2 linked regions of the Nonomuraea africana genome follow. Each later gene encodes a partner of the first gene's protein in a complex. Links are inferred from orthologs where the notes say so. Each region holds a gene or a part of one and is shown on either strand. Other genes may lie near its edges.

What was found.
Region 2: the proteins of rpsG (region 1) and tig are in contact, whole or in part, in a crystal structure (PDB 3GTY), measured with the Thermotoga maritima proteins. The link is inferred for Nonomuraea africana from one-to-one orthologs. Residues at the interface, in WP_004081843.1 of Thermotoga maritima: Lys34, Lys52, Lys55, Glu59, Arg62, Gln63, Glu66, Asn67, Lys69, Val71, Arg95, Ala109, Lys110, Lys111, Gly112, Arg113, Pro114, Glu117, Glu121, Ile124, Ala125, Tyr127, Asn128, Asn129, Thr130, Gly131, Lys135, Asp139, Arg142, Met143; in WP_004081061.1 of Thermotoga maritima: Glu122, Val124, Val129, Leu130, Tyr133, Glu188, Gly259, Ile262, Tyr263, Glu266, Ser270, Glu273, Gln274, Glu277, Arg308, Gln311, Ile312, Ser315, Tyr316, Glu325, Arg329, Arg336, Leu363, Phe366, Trp367, Arg373, Leu377, Arg381, Leu384, Glu387.

Annotation. Positions count from the first base shown.
Region 1 is NZ_JADBEF010000001.1:8,395,346-8,398,393, forward strand. Bases 1-2,983 are described here. They hold rpsG (30S ribosomal protein S7), read left to right. Parts: upstream 1-1,248; coding sequence 1,249-1,719; downstream 1,720-2,983. Other genes in these bases: rpsL (30S ribosomal protein S12), read left to right, coding at 875-1,246; fusA (elongation factor G), read left to right, coding at 1,807-2,983. In the rest of the region: more of fusA, read left to right, coding at 2,984-3,048.
Region 2 is NZ_JADBEF010000001.1:663,817-666,764, reverse strand. The notes cover bases 66-2,948. They hold tig (trigger factor), read right to left. Parts: upstream 2,247-2,948; coding sequence 885-2,246; downstream 66-884. Other genes in these bases: H4W81_RS03020 (helix-turn-helix domain-containing protein), read right to left, coding at 2,415-2,948; H4W81_RS03030 (ClpP family protease), read right to left, coding at 66-641. In the rest of the region: more of H4W81_RS03030, read right to left, coding at 9-65. UniProt on the Bacillus subtilis protein: Involved in protein export. Acts as a chaperone by maintaining the newly synthesized protein in an open conformation. Functions as a peptidyl-prolyl cis-trans isomerase.

The sequences.
Region 1 (3,048 bases):
CGGCAAGGCGCGGGGCGTTCCCCTTTTCCCGCCCACGCCTTAGAGACAAAGCCCCCGGCGTCCGTGCCGGCTTTCCGAGAGGCGTGCCCCCGGGCGTCCGCGTTGGTTCCGTCGTGCCGGGCCCTCTGGGGTTCCGCGTTGGTTCCGTCGTGCCGGGCCTGTACGGCAAGCTCAGCCTGCCGCCACCCTCGGCGCGTGGCCGGGGTCTGTCCAGGGATACGCGTCACCGGGCGCGCGGGCTGGGGTCCGTTACGGCGCACCCACCCCCGGCCGCCGAAGGGCCGCGATCACACGCACGCCCCCAGGACACCGACGAGAGAGCGAGTCGTTGAGCGCCGAGCCATGCACACGGTCAGGGCGCCGAGCCGTGCACACGGTCAGGGCGTCGAGCCGTGCACACGGTCAGGGCGTCGAGCCGTGCACACGGTCAGAGTGTCGGGCGGGGTGAGGCGTTGAGTGTCGGGTGTCGGGTGGGTGAATTCTGGCAAAGAGGATGCGGGGAAACGCGTGACGGAGAAGGGCCAGACAACTAGGGAGATGCGGGTAAGCTGGACCAGGGTCTGATAAGGCCACGGCACGAATGTACGGTCGCACCGACAGCGACCGGTCGCAGTCGTTTTGACGTGCTGCGCTGGGCTGGGTAGTCTTACCCTTCGTGCCCGTGGGTTCATGGGCCCTCATGCATGCGCTCCGACAGGCTGCGCGGCATGGTCTCTCTCCAGCGTTCGATTGCGCCGGGTGGTGGCTCGACAGAGCGCGACACGCCCGACCGCGTGGGTCGGCGCAAGAGGAAAATCAGCAGGTCATGACACCGGCAGTACCTGCGAAATGCACGACCTGACGTATTACCGGCCAAGGCACGAACGGAGTGGCAGTGCCCACTATTCAGCAGTTGGTCCGCAAGGGCCGGCAGGACAAGGTCACCAAGACCAAGACTCCTGCCCTCAAGGGGAGCCCGCAGCGCCGCGGCACTTGCCAGCGCGTCTACACGACGACGCCCAAGAAGCCCAACTCGGCTCTGCGCAAGGTGGCCCGTGTGCGGCTCACCAACGGCATCGAAGTCACGGCTTACATCCCCGGTGTGGGCCACAACCTGCAGGAGCACTCCATCGTGCTCGTGCGTGGCGGTCGTGTGAAGGACCTGCCGGGTGTTCGCTACAAGATCATCCGTGGCTCCCTCGACACGCAGGGCGTCCGTAACCGCAAGCAGGCCCGCAGCCGCTACGGCACGAAGAGGGAGAAGTAACCATGCCTCGCAAGGGTTCTCCTGGCCGTCGTCAGCTCATGTCTGACCCGGTTTACAGCTCGCCGCTGGTGACCGCTCTGATCAACAAGGTGCTCCTTGACGGCAAGCGCTCCATCGCGCAGTCGATCGTCTACGGGGCGCTCGAGGGCTGCAAGGACAAGACCGGCAACGACCCGGTCGTCACGCTGAAGCGCGCCCTCGACAACGTCAAGCCCACCCTCGAGGTCCGCAGCCGCCGTGTCGGTGGCGCGACCTACCAGGTCCCGGTCGAGGTGCGCGCCGCGCGCAGCACCACCCTGGCCCTGCGTTGGCTGGTGCAGTACTCCCGCGCCCGCCGCGAGAAGACCATGACCGAGCGCCTCATGAACGAGCTCCTCGACGCCAGCAACGGCCTCGGGGCGAGTGTCAAGAAGCGCGAGGACACCCACAAGATGGCCGAGTCCAACAAGGCCTTCGCCCACTACCGCTGGTAACAGCGGGTTCGACGAGACGACGAGGACGCGAGAGAAGTGGCCACCACGACCGCTCTTGACCTGGCCAAGATCCGCAACATCGGGATCATGGCCCACATCGACGCGGGCAAGACCACGACGACCGAGCGCATCCTGTTCTACACCGGCATCAACTACAAGATCGGTGAAGTCCACGAGGGCGCTGCCACCATGGACTGGATGGAGCAGGAGCAGGAGCGCGGCATCACGATCACGTCTGCCGCGACGACCTGTGAGTGGCTCGACCACACCATCAACATCATCGACACTCCCGGTCACGTCGACTTCACCATCGAGGTGGAGCGCTCGCTCCGCGTCCTCGACGGCGCCGTCGCCGTGTTCGACGGTGTCGCGGGTGTCGAGCCGCAGTCGGAGACGGTGTGGCGCCAGGCTGACCGCTATGGCGTGCCGCGCATCTGCTTCGTGAACAAGATGGACCGCGTCGGCGCGGAGTTCCACCGTTGCGTCGACATGATGATCAGCCGTCTGGCGGCGACGCCGGCTGTCATCCAGCTTCCCTGGGGCGTCGAGTCCGGTTTCAAGGGCGTCATCGACCTGGTGAAGATGAAGGGTCTGCTCTGGAGCGAAGAGGCTGCCAAGGGCGAGATGTACGACACCGTCGACATCCCGGCCGAGTACGCCGACGCGGCTCGTGAGTGGCGCGAGAAGCTGGTCGAGACCGTCTCGGAGAACGACGACGAGCTGATGGAGCTCTTCCTCGAGGGCACTGAGCCCACCGAGGAGCAGCTGGTCGCGGCCATTCGCCGCGCCACGCTGGCCAGCGCCATCAACCCGGTTCTCACCGGCACCGCGTTCAAGAACAAGGGCGTTCAGCCCCTGCTCGACGCGATCGTGGCCTACCTGCCCGCGCCGACCGACATCCCCGCCTTCAAGGGGCACGCGGTCGGCAAGGAGGACGAGGTCGTCGAGCGTCACGCGGACGTCAGCGAGCCCTTCTCCGCGCTGGCCTTCAAGATCATGAGTGACCAGCACCTGGGTCGTCTCACCTACATCCGCATCTACTCGGGCACGCTCGAGACCGGCACCGGGGTCATCAACTCGGTGAAGGGCAAGAAGGAGCGGATCGGCAAGATCTACCAGATGCACGCGAACAAGCGCGAGGAGCGCCCGTCCGCGCACGCTGGTCAGATCGTCGCCGTGATGGGTCTGAAGGACACCACCACGGGTGACACGCTCTCCGACCCGTCGAACCAGGTCGTGCTCGAGTCGATGACGTTCCCGGCTCCGGTCATCAACGTCGCGATCGAGCCCAAGACCAAGGGCGACCAGGAGAAGCTCGGCACCGCCATC
Region 2 (2,948 bases), 7.7 Mb from region 1 along the record:
GCTCCCCCTTAGGAAACGGCGCCCTGAGAGGACACCTGGCGCGCACTGCGCACGACATGGTCGATGAAGCCGTAGTCCTTGGCCTCATCGGCGGTGAACCAGCGGTCGCGGTCTGAGTCGGCCTCGATCTGCTCGAGCTGCTGACCGGTGTGGAAGGCGATCCGCTCGGCGAGCGTCTTCTTCACGTAGAGCATCTGCTCCGCCTGGATGGCGATGTCGGCGGCGGTGCCGCCAATGCCACCCGAGGGCTGGTGCATCATGATACGCGCGTGGGGCAGCGCGTAGCGCTTGCCCGGCGCGCCGGCGCAGAGCAGGAACTGCCCCATGGACGCCGCCAGACCCATCGCGACCGTGGCCACGTTGTTCGGCACGTATTCCATCATGTCGTAAATCGCCATGCCCGCGGTCACGGACCCGCCGGGCGAGTTGATGTACAGGTAGATGTCACGTTCGGAATCGTCGGCGGCCAGCAGCAGCAATTCGGCGCAGATGCGGTTCGCGATCTCGTCATTGACGTCCGTGCCGAGCACGATGATGCGCTCGCGCAGCAGACGCTGGTAAAGCTGGTCCTCAAGCCGGAAGGCTGAGCCGTTCTCACGGCCTCGCGACTCGGGCTGATAGAAGGTCGGCGGGCTGGTCACAGCGTCACCTTCCGATGCGTCGTAATCGATGGGCTTTGCTTGTGACCTTAACGCGCACGGCCCACAGGTCATGCCCGGTCCCCGGGCTGTTCGCTGTCGGCGCAGGTGGCGGTCAACAGCCGCCGGCGGCGCGCACGGGCTCCGTCAAGCCCCGCCCGCGCCCGTGTCGAGCCCGCTCGCGGCCGGAGACGACGAACCCCCGTCCTGCGCGCAGGACGGGGGTTCGCGGCGCATAGCTGGGACCTACTCCTCGGTGGCGGCCTCTTCGCCACCCTCCGCACTGTTGATCTCGGTGTAGATGGCCTTGAGGTCGACCTCGTTGCCGGCCTCGTCGACGACCTTGGCGGCGTCGCCGACGACGGTCTTGGCCTTGTCGCGGACGATCTCGACCATGGCCAGCGTGAGCTGGTCGTTGTCGGCCAGGTGCTGGGCCAGCGTGTTGGGCGCGACGCCCATCTGCATGGCGCGGCGGACCACGAAGTTGGTCAGCTCCTGCTCGTTGACGCCCAGCTCTTCGGCCTTGACGATCTTGTCGAGGACGAAGCCGCTCTTGATGGCCTTGACGGAGCTGGCCTCGAACTCGGCGAGCCGCTCCTCCTCGGTCGTCTGGTAGAGGCGGAAGAAGGCGTCGCGGCTCAGGCCGCTCTCGGCCACCTGGTGGTCGAGGTTGTGCTTCCGGGCGTCGAGCTCGGCCTTGAGCGCGCTCTCCGGGATCGGGATCTCGATCTGCTCCAGGAGTGTGTCGAGGGCCTTCTCACGGGACTGCACGACCTGGTCGACCAGCTTGTTGCGGCGGGCCTGCTCGCGGATGCTGTCCTTGAGCTCCTCGAGCGTGTCGAACTCGCTCGCCAGCTGGGCGAACTCGTCGTCGAGCTCGGGCAGGACCTTCTCCTTGACCGACTTGACGGTGATGATGACGTCGGCCTCCTCGCCGGCGTTCTCACCACCGACGAGCTCGGTGCGGAAGGTCTTCTCCTCGCCCGCGGACATGCCCTCGAGAGCGGCGTCGAGGCCCTGGAGCACAGAGCCTGCGCCGACCTCGTAGGACACCTCGTTGGCCTGCTGCTCCTCGAGGTTGACGCCGTCGATCTCGGCGCGCAGGTCCATGACGACGAAGTCGCCGGTGGTGGCGGGGCGCTCGACACCGGTCAGCGTGGCGAAGCGCTGGCGCAGCGCGTCGAGCTGGGCGTTGATGTCGTCGTCGGTGACCTCGGCGGTCGGGACGGTCACCTCGATGCCCGAGAAGTCGGGCACCTCGAAGTTGGGCCTGATGTCGACCTCGGCGGTGAACTCGATCTGCTCACCGTCCTCGATCTTCGTGACCTCGATGTCGGGCTGGCTGACAGGGAAGACGTCGACCTCGTCGACGGCCTGGCTGTACAGCTTCGGCACCGCGTCGTTGAGGGTCTCCTCCAGCACCACCGCGCGGCCGAAGCGCTGCTCGATGATGCGGGCCGGGACCTTGCCGGGGCGGAAGCCGGGGACGCGCACCTGCGACGCGACCTTCTTGTACGCCGCCTGCATGCTCGGGCCAAGCTCGTCGAACGGCACTTCGACGGTGAGCTTCACCCGGGTCGGGCTGAGCTCCTCGACAGCGGTCTTCACGGGGTGGTCTCCTTGATCAAGCTTTGAGTGTTCGCGGGCGCGTCCAAAATCTCTGCGGCTCACGCGCCGCGCCCACATGATCGGTGTTGGGCATGCTCGCACCGGCGAATGTCCAACGCCGCACGCCAGTCTAGGGCAGATGTGCACCCAAGCACGACGAAGAGAGGTTCAGATCTCGTCCCTGATCTTGCTGAGCAGGCTGACCGTCTCGTCAGGGGTGGTGCTGACCGCGCAAAGGCGCTCCATGACCTCGGTGTAGCGGTCCACGTCCTCGCGCTTGTCGAGGTAGAGGGCGCTGGCCAATTGCTCGACGTAGACGACGTCGGGCAGGTCCTGGTCGGGGAAGCGCAGGATGCTGAACGCGCCACCCTCGGCGCTGTGCCCGCCGAAGTCGAAGGGCATGACCTGGATCGTGATGTTGGACTGGCGCATGAGGTCGATCAGGTGCTCCAGCTGGGCCTTCATCACCTCGGCCCCGCCGATGGGGCGGCGCAGCGCGGCCTCGTCGATCACCGCCCAAAGGACCGGTCCAGCGGGACGGTCGAGCACCCGCTGGCGTTCCAGGCGCAGGTCCACCCTGCGGGCGATCTCGTCGGGGCTGACTCCCGCCGATCCCGCCGTGATGACCGCCTTGGCGTACTCCTTGGTCTGCAGCAGGCCGGGGACGAACTGGACCTCGTAGGTCCTGATGCGGGTGGCGGC